DNA from 2 places in the Streptomyces sp. NPDC030143 genome. Region 2 is predicted to be linked to the other one. Evidence: predicted binding sites of a transcription regulator. Region 2 holds the regulator's gene; the other holds the start of a gene.

Region 1 (10,308 bases), on a different contig from region 2:
GAACGGCCTCCAGCTCCTCGGGGGTCTCGGCCAGGCGGGCGTCGAAGTTGTCCGACTTCCACTGCGAGTAGCGGAACACGACGGGGAAGTCGACGGAGACGGTCTCCCGCACGGCGGCGACGATCTCGGCCGCGAATTTCGTCCGCGCGACCGCGTCACCGCCGTAGGCGTCGGTACGGCGGTTGGTGGTGGCCCACAGGAACTGGTCGAGGAGGTAGCCGTGGGCGCCGTGCAGTTCGACGCCGTCGAAGCCGATGCGCTCGGCGGCCGCGGCGGCCTCGGCGAACGCGCCGATGACGTCGTCCAGGTCGCGCCGGGTCATCGCCCTGCCGGCGCCCTCGGTGCCGTCGAGCCGGATGCCGGAGGGACCGACCGCCGGGGCGTCGGCGTAGGGGGGCTCGCCCTGGCTGCGCACCATGCCGATGTGCCACAGCTGCGGCATGATCGTCCCGCCCGCCGCGTGCACGGCCTCGGCGACCTTCGCCCAGCCCGCGAGCTGCTCGTCCCCGTGGAAGCGTGGCACCCGGTCGCTCTGCCCGGCCGACTCGTGGCCGACGTACGTGCCCTCGGTGACGATGAGGCCCACCCCGGCGGCGGCGCGCCGGGCGTAGTACGACACGACGTCCTCGCCGGGGACACCGCCCGGGGAGAACATGCGGGTCATGGGCGCCATCACGATGCGGTTCGGGACGGTGAGGCCGTTGATCGTCACGGGCCGGGAGAGGATCTCGGCGGCGCGCGAGGCGGAGGTGGCGGAGGCGGTGGCGGAGGCGGAGGTGGTGGCGGTCACGAGGGCAGCTCCTGGGCGGTGGAACGGATGGGTACCGGATGGTATGTGCACGCGCATTCAGTGCCTGCCCCCACGTCAACCCGCGGTCCTGCGCGCGGCATTCCGGATGGCGCCCCCCGGCCCTGTGATCCCGCCCACGCCCGCCGTCGGCCCCGGGCGGGGCCCGGGGCCGTGTTCCCGCCGCGGAGAACGCCCGAGGGCGGCACCCCCTGCGTCGGCAGGGGGTGCCGCCCTCGGTCCGAAGGACAGGCGATCAACCGTCAGGTCGATCAGAAGTCCATGTCACCGCCCGGCATGCCGCCGCCGGCCGGCGCGGCGGCCTTCTCCGGCTTGTCGGCGATGACGGCCTCGGTGGTGAGGAACAGCGCGGCGATCGACGCGGCGTTCTGCAGCGCGGAGCGCGTCACCTTGGCCGGGTCGATGATGCCCTCGGCGACCAGGTCGACGTACTCACCGGTCGCGGCGTTCAGGCCGTGGCCCGGGGTCAGGTTGCGCACCTTCTCCACCACGACGCCGCCCTCGAGGCCGGCGTTGACGGCGATCTGCTTCAGCGGGGCCTCGAGCGCCAGCTTGACGGCGGCGGCACCGGTGGCCTCGTCGCCCTCGAGCTCCAGCTTCTCGAAGACCTGGGAGGCCTGGAGCAGGGCCACGCCGCCACCGGCGACGATGCCCTCCTCGACGGCCGCCTTCGCGTTGCGGACGGCGTCCTCGATGCGGTGCTTGCGCTCCTTGAGCTCGACCTCGGTGGCGGCACCGGCCTTGATGACGGCCACGCCGCCCGCGAGCTTCGCCAGGCGCTCCTGGAGCTTCTCGCGGTCGTAGTCGGAGTCGCTGTTCTCGATCTCGGCGCGGATCTGGTTCACGCGGCCCGCGACCTGGTCCGAGGAGCCGGCACCGTCGACGATGGTGGTCTCGTCCTTGGTGATGACGACCTTGCGGGCCTTGCCCAGGAGGTCCAGGGAGGTGTTCTCGAGCTTGAGACCGACCTCCTCGGAGATGACCTCGCCGCCGGTGAGGATGGCGATGTCGTTCAGCATCGCCTTGCGGCGGTCGCCGAAGCCCGGGGCCTTGACGGCGACGGACTTGAAGGTGCCGCGGATCTTGTTGACGACCAGGGTCGACAGGGCCTCGCCCTCGACGTCCTCGGCGATGATCAGCAGCGGCTTGCCCGACTGCATGACCTTCTCCAGCAGCGGGAGCAGGTCCTTGACCGAGGAGATCTTGGAGTTGGCGATCAGGATGTACGGGTCGTCGAGGACGGCCTCCATACGCTCCATGTCGGTGGCGAAGTACGCCGAGATGTAACCCTTGTCGAAGCGCATACCCTCGGTGAGCTCCAGCTCCAGACCGAAGGTCTGGGACTCCTCGACGGTGATGACGCCTTCCTTGCCGACCTTGTCCATGGCCTCGGCGATGAGCTCGCCGATCTGGGTGTCGGCGGCGGAGATGGAGGCCGTGGAGGCGATCTGCTCCTTGGTCTCGACGTCCTTGGCCTGCTCGAGGAGGGCGGCGGAGACGGCCTCGACGGCCTTCTCGATACCGCGCTTGAGGGCCATCGGGTTGGCGCCGGCGGCCACGTTGCGCAGACCCTCGCGGACCAGCGCCTGGGCCAGGACGGTCGCGGTGGTCGTACCGTCACCGGCGACGTCGTCCGTCTTCTTGGCGACTTCCTTGACCAGCTCGGCGCCGATCTTCTCGTACGGGTCCTCGAGCTCGATCTCCTTGGCGATGGAGACACCGTCGTTGGTGATCGTGGGGGCGCCCCACTTCTTCTCGAGGACGACGTTGCGGCCCTTGGGGCCGAGGGTCACCTTGACGGCGTCCGCGAGCTGGTTCATGCCGCGCTCGAGGCCGCGCCGCGCCTCCTCGTCGAACGCGATGATCTTGGCCATGTGAAGTGGTCCCTCCAGGACTGGGGGTGATTCCTTCGGACCGCGCCCGCGCCCGCGACGGACGGCTCGCCTGCCTCGTGGTTCCTTGCCCCACCCGGCCTGCGGGCCTCACCGACCCGGTCCTTCGTTGTCACTCTCACCTTCAGAGTGCTAACGCCAATGATTAGCACTCGCCCCTGCCGAGTGCAAGCGGCTCGGGGGGATCCGACCCGGACGAACGGGACAGGGCCGCCCTCGCCCGGCCCCGGCAGCACGAAGGGCCCGCACCCCCGTCGGGGAGCGGACCCTTCGTTGAAAAACGTTCAGGCGGTGACGCGAACCATGTCGGCCTGCGGGCCCTTCTGGCCCTGCGAGATCTCGAACTCGACCCGCTGGCCCTCTTCCAGGGTGCGGTAACCGTCCATCTGGATCGCGCTGTAGTGGACGAAGACGTCCGCACCACCGTCGACCGCGATGAAGCCGTACCCCTTCTCCGCGTTGAACCACTTGACGGTGCCCTGAGCCATGCCTAACTCCCCTATTACTGGCCCTTGCACAGATCCACACTTCGCGGACCCGGGTCAGACCTCACCCCCCAGATTGGTTGGGGGCGTGCGCCGGAACGCGTCGACCGCGGCCGAATGTATCTGTCCAACTGCCGTCTGCAACAGGTCAATCGGACGAGAATTCTGGACGTCGACGGTCCGGAAGATGGGGAGAATTCACCCGGATTCAGGGCAAGTCGGGCCCCACAAAGGGAACGAAAGGCGCAAAATACCTGCACACTTTGGCTACTTCTCATCGCATCCGAAGCCGGAACTCCAGGCGTTCGAGAGGCGAATGGGCGGCGCGTTCCCCAACTGTACCGCGCTCAACCACACTGAATTGCCCCCTCCGCTTCTCTCGCGGTGGGGGCAATTCGACGAACGCTCGGTAATCACTGTTACCGAAGGTAATGACACGCGGTCTCAGCCGCCCGCCACTGCCGGAATGATCGACACGCCGGCGCCGTCCGGAGTGGCCGTCTCCAGCCCCTGCTCGAAGCGGACGTCGTCGTCGTTGACGTACACGTTGACGAACCGGCGCAGCTTGCCCTGGTCGTCGAGCACCCGGGCCGCGATGCCCGTGTGGTTCTTCTCCAGGTCGGCGATGACCTCGCCGAGGGTCGCGCCCTCGGCGGCGACCTCGGCCCGGCCACCGGTGTAGGTGCGCAGGATGGTGGGGATGCGGACGGTGACGCTCACGATGGAACCTCCGGTCGGGTGGAGCGCCCCGGACAGGGGCGCGGGGCTGGATCGGTGTGCGGCTGCCGCCGCGCGGGCGCGACCAGCCCCCGCCGGCCCGCGGACGCGACGGCTATGCGAGACCAGCCTCGCGGAACGACTCCAGGTTGGGGCGGATCGTCGCGGTGAGACCCGTACCCGCCACCGCGTCCAGCGTCTTCAGCCCGTCGCCGGTGTTGAGCACGACGGTCGTGAGGCTCGGGTCCAGCAGACCGTTCTCGATCAGCTTGCGCGTGACGCCGACCGTCACGCCACCGGCGGTCTCCGCGAAGATGCCCTCCGTCCGCGCCAGCAGCTTGATCGCGTCGACCACCTGCTCGTCGTTCACGTCCTCCACCGCGCCGCCGGTACGCCGCGCGATGTCCAGCACGTAGGGCCCGTCCGCCGGGTTGCCGATGGCCAGCGACTTGGCGATGGTGTCGGGCTTCTGCGGGCGGACCACGTCGTGGCCCGCCTTGTACGCGACGGACACCGGGGAGCACCCCTCGGCCTGCGCGCCGAAGATCCTGTACGGCCTGTCCTCGACGAGCCCGAGCCCGATCAGCTCCTGGAGCCCCTTGTCGATCTTCGTCAGCTGCGAGCCGGAGGCGATGGGCACGACCAGCTGGTCCGGGAGCCGCCAGCCGAGCTGCTCGCAGATCTCGTACGCCAGGGTCTTGGAGCCCTCCGCGTAGTACGGTCGGAGGTTGACGTTGACGAAGCCCCAGCCCTCGCCCGCCGGGTCGCCGATGAGCTCGGAGCAGAAGCGGTTGACGTCGTCGTAATTGCCCTCGATGCCGACCAGCTCGCCGCCGTAGATCGCGGCCATGACGACCTTGCCCTGCTCCAGGTCGTGCGGGATGAACACGCAGGAGCGGAAGCCGGCGCGGGCCGCGGCGGCGCCGACGGCGCCGGCGAGGTTGCCGGTGGAGGAGCAGGACAGGGTGGTGAAGCCGAAGGCGCGCGCGGCCTCCAGCGCCTGGGCCACGACCCGGTCCTTGAAGGAGTGGGTCGGATTGCCGGAGTCGTCCTTCACGTACAGGCCGCCGGTCACGCCCAGTTCGCGCGCCAGGTTGTCGGCCTTGACGAGCTTGGTCCAGCCCGGGTTGATGTTGGGCTTGTCCGCCACGTCGGCCGGGACGGGCAGCAGCGGCGCGTACCGCCAGATGTTCGCGGGTCCCGCCTCGATGCGCTTGCGCAGCTCCTCGGTGTCGTAGGAGGAGAAGTCGTAGGCGATCTCGAGCGGGCCGAAACACTCCTCGCAGGCGAAGAGCGGGCCGAGGGGCACGCGGTGGCCGCACTCGCGGCAGCTCAGCGCTGCGGCGGGGCCGAGGTCGACGGAGTTCGTGGTGGTGGCAACTGTCTGCGCAGCCATGTGAGGCGAGGCCCTTTCTCCTCATCTTCCTCACGACGCATCTCGCCGTGAGACGGATTTGGCACCTTCCCTAGCCGGGAGCCCCGCCACTTCGATGTGACAAGAGCCGGCTGGAGGGTTGCCGGGGCTTCATCGGGCCGTGTCCCTCTGCCCCTCTGGATGAGCGGTATGTGGTTGTCGGCGCGGGAGAGACCGGACATGCGATGGTCATCCGCGTTGTTCAAGACTGTAACCGAAGGCCAGGACAGTTGAGATAGTCGTCCGAACCGCGAGATGGATCACACGGTCACCCGGCGTGCACCAGGTGTGATCACGACAGTGAGGAGCCTCAGACCGTGCTGGAAGAAGTCGAGCGCTGGCTCACCACCCGTTCCTGGTCCGTGACCGATCGCCCGCTGCACGGGATTCTGGCCGCCAAGCGTGCCTCGGGGCAGTCAGTGTCCGTGGTCCTGCCCGCGCTGAACGAGGAGGAGACGGTCGGTGACATCGTCGCGGTGATCCGTCACGACCTCGTGCGGCAGGTGCCGCTGGTCGACGAGATCGTCGTCGTCGACTCCGGTTCCACCGACCGCACGGCGCAGGTCGCGGCGGCGGCCGGCGCCCGGGTGGTCCACCGCGACGCGATCCTGCCCCGGATACCGGCCGTGCCCGGCAAGGGCGAGGTGCTGTGGCGGTCCCTGCTGGTCACCACCGGCGACATCGTCTGTTTCGTCGACGCCGACCTGAGGGAGTTCTCCTCCGACTTCGTCTCCGGGATCGTGGGCCCGCTGCTCACCGACCCGGACGTCGACCTCGTCAAGGCCATGTACGACCGCCCCCTGGGCGGGGCGGCGGGCCAGGGCGGCCGGGTCACCGAACTGATGGCCCGCCCGCTGCTCAACATGCACTGGCCGCAGCTGGCCGGGTTCGTGCAGCCGCTCGGCGGCGAGTACGCGGCCCGCCGCGGCCTGCTGGAACAGCTGCCCTTCCCCGTCGGGTACGGCGTGGAGCTGGGCATGCTGGTCGACGCCCTGCACCTGGTGGGCCTGGACGCCCTCGCCCAGGTGGACGTGGGGGTGCGCAAGCACCGCCACCAGGACGGGCAGGCGCTCGGCCGGATGGCGGCGGCGATCTACCGCACGGCCCAGCTCCGCCTGGCCCGCGGCCATCTCGTGCGCCCGTCGCTGACCCAGTTCGAACGCGGCACGGACGGGTTCGAGCCGCGCACCTACTCGGTGGACACCGAGGAACGGCCGCCGATGGCGGAGATCGCGGAGTACCAGTCGCGCAGGGTGGCCTGATGTCCCCGACCGGCCGTATACGGCCCGTTCACCGAGCGAAGGCGTACGTTTGAGCGGATCCGGGCCGGGCTAGGTTGAGGCGTATGGCTTCCACGCACGGTGCTCAGGTGCTGGTCGCGTCCAATCGCGGCCCGGTTTCGTACGAGGTGCCCCCGGGCGGTGAGGACGGCCCGCTCCGCGCGAAACGCGGGGGCGGCGGCCTGGTCTCCGGCCTGTCGGCGATCGGCCCGGACGCGGGCGCGCTGTGGGTGTGCTCAGCGCTGTCCGACGGCGACCGGGAGGCGGTGCGGCGCGGGGTCGGCGAGCCGGGCGTGCGGATGCTGCCGGTCCCGGCCGACGTGCACGCCGACGCGTACAACGGCATCGCCAACTCCGTGCTGTGGTTCGTCCACCACCTGCTGTACCAGACCCCGCTGGAGCCGGTGTTCGACGCGGAGTTCCGACGCCAGTGGGCCTCGTACGAGACCTACAACCGGGCCTTCGCGCAAGCGCTGGCGCAGGAGGCGGCGGAGGGCGCCGCGGTCCTGGTGCAGGACTACCACCTGTGCCTGGTCCCCGGGATGCTCCGCGAGCTCCGTCCCGACCTGCGCATCGGACACTTCTCGCACACGCCGTGGGCGCCGGTGGACTACTTCGGGCTGCTGCCCTCGGACATCCGCGAGCAACTGCTGCGGGGCATGCTGGGCGCGGACCGTCTGGGCTTCCTCACCCGGCGCTGGGCGGACGCGTTCACCGCGTGCTGCGCCGAGTTCGTCGGCGGCCTCGGCGAGACCCGCATCGGTGTGCACGGCCTCGGCGCGGACGCCGACTTCCTGCGCGAGCGCTCGCACCGGCCGGACGTGGAGGAGCGCATCACCGCCCTGCGCGAGGAGATCGGCGAGGGACGCAGGACGATCGTCCGGGTCGACCGCACCGAGCTGTCGAAGAACATCGTGCGCGGCCTGCTGGCCTACCGGCAGCTCCTCGACGACCACCCCGAGTGGCACGAGCGCGTCGTCCACGTCGCCTTCGCCTACCCCTCCCGCCAGGACCTCGCCGTCTACCGCGACTACACGGCCGAGGTGCAGCGGGTGGCGCAGGAGATCAACGAGCGGTACGGCACCCCCGGCTGGACCCCGGTCGTGCTGCACGTCAAGGACGACTTCGCCCGCTCCCTTGCCGCGTACCGCCTCGCGGACGTCGCCCTGGTCAACCCCATCCGCGACGGCATGAACCTGGTCGCGAAGGAGGTGCCGGTCGTCTCCGACCGGGGGTGCGCGCTGGTGCTGTCCCGGGAGGCGGGCGCGTTCTGGGAGCTCGGCGACGACGCGTTCGTCGTCAACCCGTACGACGTGCTGGAGACCGCCCGCGCCCTGCACGAGGCGCTGACCCTGGCCCCGGAGGAGCGGGCGGAGCGCACCAAGAGACTGACGGCCGCCGCCACCGCGCTGCCTCCGGCCCAGTGGTTCCTGGAGCAGTTGGAGGCGCTGCGCGACCTTCAGCCGAGCTGATCGGCGAGCGCCGCCAGCAGCCGTACGACGCCGGTGGGGCCGTCGACGACGAGGTCCGCGCGGTCGGACAGTTCGGTGACCTCGGCGCTCCCGCTCGCGACGAGCAGGCCGGGGACGCCGTCGGAGCGGAGTTTCTCGACGGCGGCGAAGGCGGGCAGGTCGCCGAGGTCGTCGCCGGCGTAGAGGACCGTCTCGGCGCCGATCTCGCGGACGTACTCCAGCAGGGCCACTCCCTTGTCCACCCCCGGTGGCCGCAGCTCCAGCACCATCCGGCCGGGTTCGACGATCAGTCCGTGCCGGGCGGCGAGGTGGGTGAGGGGTGTGCGCAGGGCGTCGAAGGCGGCCTGCGGGTCGTCGGCGCGGCGGGTGTGCACGGCGACGGCGCGCCCCTTCTCCTCCACCCCGACCCCCGGCCGCGCCCCGGCGGCCGCCAGGACCGCGGGCAGCTCGGCGCGGGCGGCGGCCACACCGGGGTGCGGGGCGGGGGCGCTGAGCGTGCCGGTGCGGGCGTCCCAGCGTTCGGCGCCGTAGTGACCGAGGACGGTGAGGCGCTCCAGTCCGGGGACCGAGGCGAACCCGCCGTTGCGCACGGCCACGGCGGGCGGGCGGCCGGTGATCACGGCCACGGCGGCGATCCTCGGGGCGAGCCGTGCGAGGGCCGGCACGGCGTCGGGGTGCGCCCGGGCGTCGTCGGGGTTCTCGACGATGGGGGCGAGGGTGCCGTCGAAGTCGAGCGCGACGAGGGCGGTGTGCGGGCGCGCCCGGATCGCGTCGAGCGCGTCCCGGCCGGCGGCGGTGGCGGGGGTGGGGAGTGCGGGGTCCTGGGAGTGCGTCTCTTGGGTGCCCATACGGTGACCATAACCGCGCCGCGCCGCGGCATGCCCGCGGATCACGGACGGGGTGCGGCGGCGCACCGGACCGGGCGTCCCGCGCCCCGGCGCTCCCGTGGCTCAGCGTTCCGACCGGCGCGTCTCCCTGACCCTGCGCAGGCGGTTCACCGTCACCGGGTCGTGCGCCAGGGCCCTCGGGTCGTCGAGGAGGGCGTTGAGGAGCTGGTAGTAGCGCACGGGGGACAGGTCCAGCTCCTCGCGGACGGCGCGTTCCTTGGCGCCGGGGCCGGGGAACCCGCGTCGCTCCAGGGCGAGGATGTCCCGCTCCCTCGCCCCCAGCTCTTCCTCCGGCCGTCGGCCGTCCTGCGTGTCCTGCATCCCCGCACCGTAGCCCACCGGCTCGGGGGTATCGCACCGGGAGCGCCTGACCAGGCCGCGGGGTCCGGTGACGTGCATCGCAGGGCGCGGGAGAGCCCTGGCAGCGGGGCTGCCAGGGCTCTCCGGCAACCCGGCGAGGTGCGGTGCCGGGGCCGCGCGGCCCCGGCGGGCACAGTGCAGGGACCGCTCAGCCGGCGGAGCCGCTCTGCGCGGTCGTCGCCGTGGCCTGCAGTTCGCCGAGGACGGTGGAAGGGCTCCCGCTCGGGTTCACGGCCTGGCCTATCCGCGTCTTGATCGCCGCGCTGACGGTGGCCCACGAGGTGCGGCCGACGGGATACAGCTCGGACAGCGGCAACTCGTCCAGGAAGGGCCGCAGGTCCGCGTCCTCGCTCGCCGCGCTCATGGTCTGGGAGGCGGAGTTGGTGACGGGGAGCAGGTCGTACTGGCGGGAGAAGGCCAGCACGTTCTTCTCGGAGTAGACGAAGCTGAGGAAGTCCTTGATCTGGTCGGCGTGGCCGTTCTGGCGGAACGCGGTCATCCAGTCGGCGACGCCCATGGAGACCTTGCTCGGGCCGTCGACGCCCGGCATGGTCACCATGCCGAACTTCACGCCCTTCTGCTCGGCGGCCTTCATCAGCGAGGGGTGCCCGTTGAGCATCCCGACCTCGCCGGCGGCGAACGCGGCGAACGCGGTGGCCCGGTTGAGCTTGCCCGGCGCGACCGGCCCGGTCAGCTCCTTGCGGACCAGCTCGTTCTTCAGCCAGGTGAAGGTCTGCACGTTCTCCAGGGAGTCGATGCTGTAGCCGGCGGCGGTCTGGGTGTAGCCGCCCCCGCCGCTGAGCAGCCACTGCATGGTCTCGGCCTGCGCCTCCTCCGGCCCGAGGGGCAGCGCGTAGGGGTAGGTCACGCCTGCCTCCTTGAGCGCCTCGGCGTCCTCGGCCAGCTCGGACCAGGTGGTCGGCGCGCCGGTGATGCCGGCCTTGGCGAAGAGGGTCTTGTTGTAGAACAGCACGCGCGTGGACGCGGCGAAGG
Region 2 (10,308 bases):
ACAACTACGCCGACACCCTGATCGACGAGATCCGGCTGGCCAGGAAGGTCCTCGGCGACGACCCGCGCGAGGTCCGCACTGTTTTCGTCGGCGGTGGCACGCCGACCCTGCTGGCCGCCGGTGACCTGGTGCGGATGCTGGGCGCGATCCGCGACGAGTTCGGCCTCGCGGCCGACGCGGAGGTCACGACGGAGGCGAACCCGGACTCGGTCGACCCGGCGTACCTGGCCGTCCTGCGCCGGGGCGGCTTCAACCGGATCTCCTTCGGCATGCAGAGCGCGAAGCGGCACGTGCTGCGCGTACTGGACCGCACGCACACCCCGGGGCGCCCCGAGGCGTGTGTGGCGGAGGCGCGCGCGGCCGGCTTCGAGCACGTCAACCTGGACCTGATCTACGGCACGCCGGGCGAGTCCGACGACGACTGGCGGGCGTCGCTGGACGCGGCGCTCGGCGCCGGCCCCGACCACGTCTCGGCCTACGCCCTGATCGTCGAGGAGGGCACCCAGCTGGCCCGCCGGATCCGCCGGGGCGAGGTCCCGACGACGGACGACGACGTCCACGCCGACCGCTACCTGATCGCCGAGGAGACCCTCGCGGCGGCGGGCTACGACTGGTACGAGGTGTCCAACTGGGCCACCTCGCGGGCCGGCCGCTGCCTGCACAACGAGCTGTACTGGCGCGGCGCGGACTGGTGGGGCGCGGGGCCCGGGGCCCACTCGCACGTCGGCGGCGTGCGCTGGTGGAACGTCAAGCACCCCGGGGCGTACGCGGCGGCACTGGCGGCGGGGCGGTCGCCGGGGGCGGGACGCGAACTGCTCTCGGACGAGGACCGGCGCGTCGAGCGGATCCTGCTGGAGCTGCGGCTGCGCGAGGGCGTGCCGCTGGCGCTGCTGCGGGTGGCGGGGCTCGCGGCCGCGCGGCGGGCGCTGGCGGAGGGACTGCTGCAGGAGCAGCCGTACGGGGAGGGGCGGGCCGTGCTGACCCTGCGGGGCCGGCTGCTCGCGGACGCGGTGGTGCGGGACCTGGTCGACTAGGGGTGTGTCGAAAGTCCCGCGCAGCACCCACGGCGCCCGTCACGCCCTCTCGCCGCACCGGCCGAAAGCCCGAGTGCACCCCAGTACGAGCGCTTTCGTCCGGCACGCCGAGAGCACGCACCGGACACCGCACAGGGCTTTCGAAGCACCCCCTGGGCGCCGTGCCCTGCGTAGCCGGCCCGTGGCCACGGGCCGGCTACGCGGTGACGAAGTCGATCAGTTCCTCGACCCGGCCCAGCAGCTCCGGCTCCAGGTCCTTGTACGAGTCGACGCGCGCCAGGATCGCCTGCCACACGGCACCGGTGTTGTCCGAGGGCCAGCCGAGCGCGCGGCAGACGCCCGTCTTCCAGTCCCGGCCGTGCGGGACGCGGGGCCAGGAGGGGATGCCGACGGACGACGGCTTCACCGCCTCCCAGATGTCGATGTACGGGTGCCCGACCACCAGCGCGTGCTCGCTGGTGACCTGCTGTGCGATGCGCCACTCCTTGGAGCCCGGCACCAGGTGGTCCACCAGGACGCCGAGGCGCGCGTCCGGGCCCGGGGCGAAGTCGTCGACGATCGACGGCAGGTCGTCCACGCCCTCCAGGTACTCCACCACCACGCCCTCGACACGCAGGTCGTCGCCCCACACCTTCTCGACCAGCTCGGCGTCGTGCCGGCCCTCGACGTAGATGCGGCCGGCGCGGGCCACGCGGGCGCGGGCGCCGGGGACGGCGACCGACCCGGATGCCGTCCGGGTGGGGCGCGTGGGCCCCGACGCGGGCCGTACGAGCGTCACCGCCCTGCCTTCCAGCAGGAAACCGCGCGGCTCCAGCGGGAACACCCGGTGTCTGCCGAAGCGGTCCTCCAGGGTGACCGTGCCCGCCTCGCAGCGGACCACCGCACCGCAGAAACCGGTGCCCGGCTCCTCCACCACCAGTCCGGGCTCCGCGGGGACCTCGGGGACCGGCCGGGGCTTCTTCCAGGGCGGGGTCAGATCGGCGGAGTACTGGCGCATTCGGATGACGATAGGAGAAGCGCGGGGCCGATCACGGCGACACGCCGAACCGGGACGCCAGCGCGTCCCGCTGCGCCCGCACGAACGCCGCGTCCACGACCGCGCCGTGCCCCGGCACGTACAGCGCGTCCTCGCCGCCGAGGTCGAGCAGCCGGTCGAGGGCGGCCGGCCAGCGGGACGGGACGGCGTCGGGGCCGGCCTGCGGTTCGCCCGACTCCTCCACCAGGTCGCCGCAGAAGACGACCCCCGGCGAGCCCGGGACCAGCACCGCCAGGTCGTGGGCCGTGTGGCCGGGACCGACGTTCGCCAGCAGCACCCGCCGGCCGCCGCCGAGGTCGAGCGTCCGCTCGCCGGAGACCGGGTGGCGCGGGCGGGCCAGGGCGTCCACGGACTGAGCGGCCACCGCCGCGTCCAGCCCGTTGCGCACCGCGTCCGCCCGCAGCTCCTCGGCCCCGAGGCCGCCCCGCGTCAGCACCGACTCCGCTCCCACCGCCGCGAACACCTCCGCGCCCGTGAACGCCGCGGCGCCGAGGACGTGATCGAAGTGGGGGTGGGTGAGCGCGAGATGGGTCACACGGTGACCGGTCAGCCGCTCGGCCCCCGCCCGCAGCTCCGCCCCCTCGGCGAGGCTCGACCCGGCGTCCACCACCAGCGCCGCCCCGGCCCCGACGACCAGCCCGGCCGTGCAGTCCCACACCGGCAGCCGTCGCCGTCCGACCCCCGCCGCGACCCGCTCCCATCCGAGCTCTTCCCAAGTCACCGTCATACCGCGACGCTAGCCGTACGGGGCCCGACCTTGCCCCGGGTGTACCCCACCGCCGTACACTGGCCCGGGGGACGCTGGCACTCGGATGTGACGAGTGCCAGGCGAGGCGCAAGGGGACGACTTCTGGAGGTGTGTGCGCCCATGCTGAGTGAACGACGGCTCCAGGTACTGCGCGCCATCGTCCAGGACTACGTCGGCACCGAGGAGCCGGTCGGCTCCAAGGCGCTCACCGAGCGGCACAACCTCGGCGTCTCCCCGGCGACGGTCCGCAACGACATGGCGGCCCTCGAGGACGAGGGGTACATCGCCCAGCCGCACACCAGCGCGGGGCGGATTCCCACGGACAAGGGGTACCGCCTCTTCGTCGACAAGCTGGCCGGGGTCAAGCCGATGACGGCCCCCGAGCGGCGGGCCATCCAGAACTTCCTCGACGGCGCCGTCGACCTCGACGACGTCGTGGCGCGGACGGTACGGCTGCTCGCGCAGCTCACGCGGCAGGTCGCCGTCGTGCAGTACCCGTCCCTGACCCGGTCCACCGTGCGGCACGTGGAGTTGTTGTCGCTCGCCCCCGCCCGGCTGATGCTCGTGCTGATCACGGACACCGGCCGGGTCGAGCAGCGGATGGTGGACTGCCCCGCACCGTTCGGCGAGGCCTCGCTGGCGGATCTGCGCGCGCGGCTGAACAGCCGGGTCGCGGGCCGCCGCTTCACCGACGTGCCGCGTCTGGTGGAGGACCTGCCGGACGCCTTCGAGGCGGAGGACCGCGGTACGGTCTCGACGGTGCTCTCCACCTTGCTGGAGACCCTCGTCGAGGAGAACGAGGAGCGGCTGATGATCGGCGGCACCGCCAATCTCACCCGCTTCGGACATGACTTCCCTCTCACCATCCGGCCCGTCCTGGAGGCCCTCGAGGAGCAGGTCGTGCTCCTCAAACTCCTGGGCGAGGCGGGCGATTCGGGCATGACCGTGCGCATCGGCCACGAGAACGCCTACGAGGGACTCAACTCCACGTCGGTGGTGTCGGTCGGCTACGGTTCGGGCGGCGAGGCAGTCGCCAAGCTCGGCGTGGTCGGACCGACCCGCATGGATTACCCGGGAACGATGGGAGCGGTACGCGCAGTGGCACGGTACGTCGGACAGATCCTGGCGGAGTCGTAGGTGGCCACGGACTACTACGCCGTTCTCGGCGTGCGCCGCGACGCGTCGCAGGAAGAGATCAAGAAGGCCTTCCGGCGGCTCGCCCGCGAGCTGCACCCGGACGTCAACCCCGATCCGAAGACCCAGGAGCGGTTCAAGGAGATCAACGCCGCTTACGAGGTGCTGTCGGACCCGCAGAAGAAGCAGGTCTACGACCTCGGCGGCGACCCGCTCTCGCAGGCGGGCGGCGGCGCGGGCGGTTTCGGCGCCGGCGGCTTCGGCAACTTCTCCGACATCATGGACGCCTTCTTCGGCACGGCGTCCCAGCGCGGACCGCGCTCGCGCACCCGCCGCGGCCAGGACGCGATGATCCGGCTGGAGATCGACCTCGAGGAGGCGGCCTTCGGCACGACCAAGGACATCCAGGTCGACACGGCGATCGTCTGCGCCACCTGCAGCGGCGAGGGCGCCGCTCCCGGGACCAGCGCCCAGACGTGCGACATGTGCCGCGGCCGCGGCGAGGTCTCGCAGGTGACGCGGTCCTTCCTCGGCCAGGTCATGACCTCCCGGCCCTGCCCCCAGTGCCAGGGCTTCGGCACGGTCGTGCCGACCCCGTGCCCGGAGTGCGCCGGCGACGGCCGCATCCGCTCCCGGCGGACGCTCACCGTGAAGATCCCCGCCGGTGTCGACAACGGCACCCGCATCCAGCTCGCCGGTGAGGGCGAGGTCGGCCCGGGCGGCGGTCCCGCCGGAGACCTGTACGTCGAGATCCACGAGCTGCCGCACGCGATGTTCCAGCGGCGCGGGGACGACCTGCACTGCACGGTCACCCTCCCGATGACGGCCGCGGCCCTCGGCACCAAGGTGCCGCTGGAGACGCTGGACGGGCTGGAGGAGGTCGACATCCGGCCCGGCACCCAGTCCGGCCAGTCGATCCCGCTGCACGGGCGGGGCGTCACCCATCTGCGCGGCGGCGGCCGCGGCGACCTGATCGTCCACGTCGAGGTCCAGACGCCGACGAAGCTCGACCCCGAGCAGGAGCGGCTGCTGCGGGAACTGGCCAAACTGCGGGGCGAGGAGCGGCCGCAGGGGCAGTTCCAGCCGGGGCAGCAGGGGCTGTTCTCGCGGCTGAAGGACGCGTTCAACGGGCGCTGACCCAGGCCGGGCGACAAGGGGAAGGCCCGATTCGGACTTGTTCGGGGGACGTGACAACATGCCGTCATGTCCTCCGCGCTGACCGATCTCTGCCCCCATCCGATCGTGCAGGCCCCCATGGCGGGCGGCGTCTCCGTGCCGGAGCTCGCCGCCGCCGTGTCGGAGGCCGGCGGGCTCGGGTTCCTCGCCGCCGGGTACAAGACCGCCGACGGCATGTACCAGGAGATCAAGCAGATGCGGGGGCTCACCTCCCGCCCCTTCGGCGTGAACCTGTTCATGCCGCAGCCCGAGCAGCCCGGCGCGGGCACCGGCTCCGACACAGCGGCCAACGCCGTACCCCCCTCCGGCGCCGTCGAGGTGTACGCCCACCAGCTCGCCGGTGAGGCCGCCTGGTACGAGACGGAGCTGGGCGACCCGGACAGCGGCCGGGACGACGGCTACGACGCCAAGCTCGCGGTGCTGCTGGACGACCCGGTGCCGGTGGCGTCGTTCCACTTCGGCGTGCCGAGCCCGCAGGCCCTGGAGTCACTGCGCCGCGCCGGAACGTTCACGCTGGTCACCGCCACCACCGTCGACGAGGCGCTCGCCGTGGAGCGGGCCGGCGCGGACGCGGTGATCGTGCAGGGCGCGGAGGCCGGCGGACACCAGGGCACCCACCGGGACGTCCCGGAGAACGACGGCTCCGCCATCGGCCTGCTGTCCCTGCTCGCGCAGATCCGCGAGGCCGTGGGCCTGCCGCTGGTCGCCGCCGGCGGCATCATGCGCGGCAGCCAGATCGCCGCCGTCCTCGCGGCCGGTGCGAGCGCCGCCCAGCTGGGCACCGCCTTCGTGGCGACGCCGGAGTCGGGCGCGGCCGCCGTGCACAAGCGGGCCCTGACCGACCCCCTGTTCGTGCGCACCGAGCTGACCCGCGCCTTCTCCGGCCGCCCGGCGCGCGGCCTGGTCAACCGCTTCCTGCGCGAGCACGGCCCCTACGCGCCCGCCGCCTACCCGGAGGTCCACCACCTCACCTCGCCGCTGCGCAAGGCGGCCGCCAAGGCGGGCGACGCGCAGGGCATGGCGCTGTGGGCGGGGCAGGGTCACCGGATGGCCCGCGACCTGCCCGCCGGCCGGCTCGTGGAGGTCCTGGCCGCCGAGCTCGACGCGGCGCGGGCGCCCCTGACGCAGCCGGGGGAGGGCCGATGACGGCTCCGGTGTTCGTCGTCGACGACCTCCCGGACGGCCGCCCCGAGTTCGTGGTGGACGGCCCCGAGGGCCGGCACGCCGTGTCCGTGAAGCGGCTGCGGCCGGGCGAGGCGGTCGTCCTCACCGACGGGGCTGGCCGCTGGGCCGAGGGCGAGGTCGTCGCCGCCGAGGGCAAGGACCGGCTGGTCGTCGCCCTCGAGGACGTGGTGGAGGAGCCCGCCGAGACGCCCCGGATCACCGTCGTGCAGGCGCTGCCCAAGGGCGACCGGGGCGAGCTGGCCGTGGAGACGATGACCGAGACCGGCGTCGACGCGATCGTGCCGTGGGCGGCCTCCCGCTGCATCACCCAGTGGAAGGGCGAACGCGGACTGAAGGCGCTCGCCAAGTGGCGGGCCACCGCCCGCGAGGCCGGCAAGCAGTCCCGCCGGGTCCGTTTCCCCGAGGTGACCGAAGCGGCGACCAGCCGGCAGGTCGCGGACCTCCTCGCGGGGGCCGACTTCGCCGCCGTGCTCCACGAGGACCGCGCCTACGGCAGCGAGCCCCTGGCGACCGCCCAACTGCCCGCCGCCGGGGAGATCGTGCTCGTCGTCGGGCCCGAAGGGGGCGTGTCCCCCGAGGAGTTGGCGCTGTTCGAGGAGGCGGGTGCGCGCGCGTACCGGCTGGGGCGGAGCGTGCTGCGCACCTCGACCGCCGGGACGGCCGCCGCGGCCCTGCTCCTGGGCAGGACCGGCCGCTGGTCCTGAACCGTCCGCCGACCCTTGGTCCGGTCACCGACTTCGCCGCCCGCCACCCCTTCGCCGACGGGTTCTCAGGCCGCAGTCGGGCGCGGCACGGGCCGTACCGGAGGTGTTCGCCCGCGACCGGGTCGGCGGGGATCGCCGTCCAGGACCGGACGACGGTGGCGGGGGCGCCCGGCGAGCCGGGCGACGGATCGAGCGGGCACCGTTCGCTGGTGGCGTTGCGCGTCGACGACCCGGACGCCTCCTGCGTGCAGGTCACCGCCCGGGGCGCCACCCCGCCGCACGGGCCGGCGCCCCTGACGGAGCGGATGCGCGTCGCGCACCTCAAGAACCCGCAGGGCCATCCGGCGGGGCGTCGGGAGTGGTTGCTGCTGCGCGGCTGAGGGCGGCGGCCGGGAGCAGCTCCCAGCCGTCGATCTCCCCGTCGGGCAGCGGTCCGCGCCGCAGCGCCTCCTCGAGGAGGGCGCGCACGGTGCCCGGCTCGTGCAAATTCAGGTAGTGGCCGCCGGCGACCACGCCGCCCGTGTGCAGGGTGGCGCCGGCGAGCGCCCGGCCCGGACCCTCGGGGAACACGATCCGGGTGCGCACGCCGTCCCGGTGCAGGGTGAGGATCTCCCGGCAGTCCCTTCCGTCGCGGTGACGGTGACGGACCGTCCACAGATAGGTGGTGCTCTCGTCGACGGTGAGCTTCCTGGCACGGCGGGCGTTGCGCATGGGGTTCACGGTAGCGGCGCGCGACGCGTGGCGGTATGTGCTCTACCGCGCCGCCCGGGGCGGTGGCAGGCTGCCCCGCATGAAGGCGTTGAGACGCGTGCGGGGCGGGACGCTCGCGGCGGGGCTCGTCGTCCTGACCGTCGGCGGGGCCGTCGCCTGCGAGCCGGGCGGTCTGAGTGCGACATCCGTCGCGTACACCACCGACGAGGCGGCGACGGCCGAGCTCGCGCGCCGGGACGTGGACGTGCGGTGGCTGACCTGCACCGCCGACTACGGCGAGAACGGCTCCCCCGGTGACCGGGGGACCGTCGCCTCCGTCGACTGCGAGGGGCAGACCGGCGACGGCCGGGACATCACCGTCACCGGGCAGGTCACGCGCGCCGTCGACGGCTCGTGCGTGCGCGGCGACCTCAGGGCCGACGTGGGCGACAGACAGGCGTTCCGGGTCGCCGGACTCGGCGACTGCGCGTCGAGGACGCCCTCGCCCCTGGACCCGCCCCGCTCCGCCCGGCCGGCCGACCCCGCGCGGCCCACGGTCACGGTCACCGTCACCGTCACCCGGACCGTCCGGTGCCCGGCCGACGACACCCGCTGCGGGGCCGGCGAGGGCAAGTGAGCCGGGCGCGCAGCCCGAGGGGGGAACCGGTGAAACCCCTGCCCAGGAACCCCGTCCTTGCCTAGAGTGATCGGGTGACACAGTCCGCGACGCCTGCCGCATACCTCCGATTCCCCCATCTGCACGGCGAGTTGGTGACCTTCACCGCCGAGGACGACGTCTGGCTCGCACCCCTCGACGGGGGGCGCGCCTGGCGGGTCAGCGCCGACAACGTGCCGGTCACCCTGCCCCGTATCTCTCCCGACGGCACCACCGTCGCCTGGACCTCCACCCGCGACGGCGCCCCCGAGGTGCACATCGCGCCCGTCGAGGGGGGACCCGCCACCCGGCTGACCCACTGGGGCAGTCGGCAGACCCGGGTGCGCGGCTGGACCCCGGACGGCCACGTCCTCGCCCTGAGCACCCACGACCAGGCGTCCCTGCGCCGCACCTGGGCCCGCGCCGTGCCGGTCGACGGCGGACCGGCGACGACCCTGCCCTACGGGCCCGTCGGGGACGTCGCCCACGGCCCGCACACCGTGCTGCTGTCCGCGACCATGGGCCGGGAGGCCGCCCACTGGAAGCGCTACCGGGGCGGGACGGCGGGCAAGCTGTGGATCGACCGGGAGGGCACCGGGGAGTTCGTCCGGCTGCACGAGGACCTCGACGGCAACATCGAGCACCCGGTGTGGGCGGGGGACCGGATCGCCTTCCTCTCCGACCACGAGGGCACCGGCGCGCTCTACTCCTCCCTCGCCGACGGCTCCGACCTGCGCCGCCACACGCCGCACGGGGGAGGCTTCTACGCCCGGCACGCAGCCGGGGACGGCACCCGGGTCGTCTACGCGTGCGCCGGTGAACTGTGGCTGCTGGACGACCTGGACGGCGCCGAACCGCGCCGGATCGACGTCCGGCTCGGCGGGCAGCGCGTCGACCGCCGCCCCCGCCCCGTGGCCGCCGCCCGCTGGATGGGCTCCGCCACCCCCGACCACACCGCGCGCGGCAGTGCCGTCGAGGTGCGCGGCGCCGTCCACTGGCTCACCCACCGCTCCGGCCCCGCCCGCGCGCTGGCCGCCGCCCCCGGCGTCCGCGCCCGGCTGCCGCGCACCTTCCGCAGCGAGGGCGAGGAGTGGGTGGTGTGGGTGACCGACGCCGAGGGCGAGGACGCCCTGGAGTTCGCCCCCGCCACCGGCCCGGCCCCCGGCGCCACGCCGCGCCGCCTCGCCGCCGGACGCCTCGGCCGCGTCCTGGAGCTCGCCATGGCCCCCGACGGCAGCCGCGCCGCCGTCGCCGCGCACGACGGACGGCTCCTTCTCGTCGAGCGGGAGACCGGGGAGGTCCGCGAGGTCGACCGCAGCGAGGACGGCGACGTCGGCGACCTCGTCTTCTCGCCGGACTCCGGCTGGCTCGCCTGGTCCCACCCCGGGCCCCGCCCGCTCAGCCAGCTCAAGCTGGCCAACGTCACCGACCTGTCCGTCACCGAGGCGACCCCGCTGCGCTTCCGCGACTACGCGCCCGCCTTCACCCTCGACGGAAGGCACCTGGCGTTCCTGTCCACGCGCGCCTTCGACCCGGTCTACGACCAGCACGCCTTCGACCTGTCCTTCGTCGAGGGCGCCCGCCCGCACCTGATCCCGCTGGCCGCCACGACACCGTCCCCGTTCGGACCGCAGCGCCACGGCCGGCCCTTCGAGGCCCCCGACAAGGACGAGACGCCCGACAGCGAGGGCGCCCCCACCACCCGGATCGACCTCGAGGGTCTCGCCGACCGGATAGTGCCCTTCCCGGTCGAGGCCGGCCGCTACTCCGGGCTCGCCGCCGCGAAGGACGGCGTGCTGTGGCTGCGCCACCCGGTGCGCGGCGTCCTCGGCGCCTCCCGCGCCCACCCCGACGACCCCGACCCGCACACCGAGCTGGAGCGCTACGACCTCGCCCAGCAGCGCCTGGAGCACCTCGCCGTCGACGTCGACGACTTCGACGTCAGC

What was found. Region 2 encodes HrcA, which represses chaperone genes, less so after heat shock. Its sites were predicted from a motif close to TTNGCACTCNGNNNNNCNGAGTGCNAA; they were not measured.
Region 1: the regulator HrcA is predicted to act here: its motif matches at 2,846-2,872, upstream of groL (chaperonin GroEL).

The regions. Positions count from the first base shown of each region.
Region 1 covers NZ_JBVIAY010000007.1:145,820-156,127, reverse strand. Annotated here, with positions in the region: gene ACZ4YY_RS15035 (NADH:flavin oxidoreductase) at 1-790, opposite strand, end outside; gene groL (chaperonin GroEL) at 1,060-2,682, opposite strand; gene ACZ4YY_RS15025 (cold-shock protein) at 2,985-3,188, opposite strand; gene ACZ4YY_RS15020 (ubiquitin-like small modifier protein 1) at 3,630-3,905, opposite strand; gene thrC (threonine synthase) at 4,018-5,298, opposite strand; SAM riboswitch class I at 5,317-5,464, opposite strand; gene ACZ4YY_RS15010 (glucosyl-3-phosphoglycerate synthase) at 5,634-6,578, shown strand; gene ACZ4YY_RS15005 (alpha,alpha-trehalose-phosphate synthase (UDP-forming)) at 6,662-8,068, shown strand; gene otsB (trehalose-phosphatase) at 8,056-8,916, opposite strand; gene ACZ4YY_RS14995 (DUF3263 domain-containing protein) at 9,019-9,276, opposite strand; gene ACZ4YY_RS14990 (extracellular solute-binding protein) at 9,464-10,308, opposite strand, start outside.
Region 2 covers NZ_JBVIAY010000003.1:224,301-234,608, reverse strand. Annotated here, with positions in the region: gene hemW (radical SAM family heme chaperone HemW) at 1-1,034, shown strand, start outside; gene ACZ4YY_RS07205 (DUF3097 domain-containing protein) at 1,231-2,031, opposite strand; gene ACZ4YY_RS07200 (MBL fold metallo-hydrolase) at 2,063-2,797, opposite strand; gene hrcA (heat-inducible transcriptional repressor HrcA) at 2,939-3,955, shown strand; gene dnaJ (molecular chaperone DnaJ) at 3,956-5,089, shown strand; gene ACZ4YY_RS07185 (nitronate monooxygenase) at 5,156-6,274, shown strand; gene ACZ4YY_RS07180 (16S rRNA (uracil(1498)-N(3))-methyltransferase) at 6,271-7,017, shown strand; gene ACZ4YY_RS07175 (VOC family protein) at 7,014-7,397, shown strand; gene ACZ4YY_RS07170 (hypothetical protein) at 7,339-7,728, opposite strand; gene ACZ4YY_RS07165 (hypothetical protein) at 7,808-8,344, shown strand; gene ACZ4YY_RS07160 (S41 family peptidase) at 8,419-10,308, shown strand, end outside.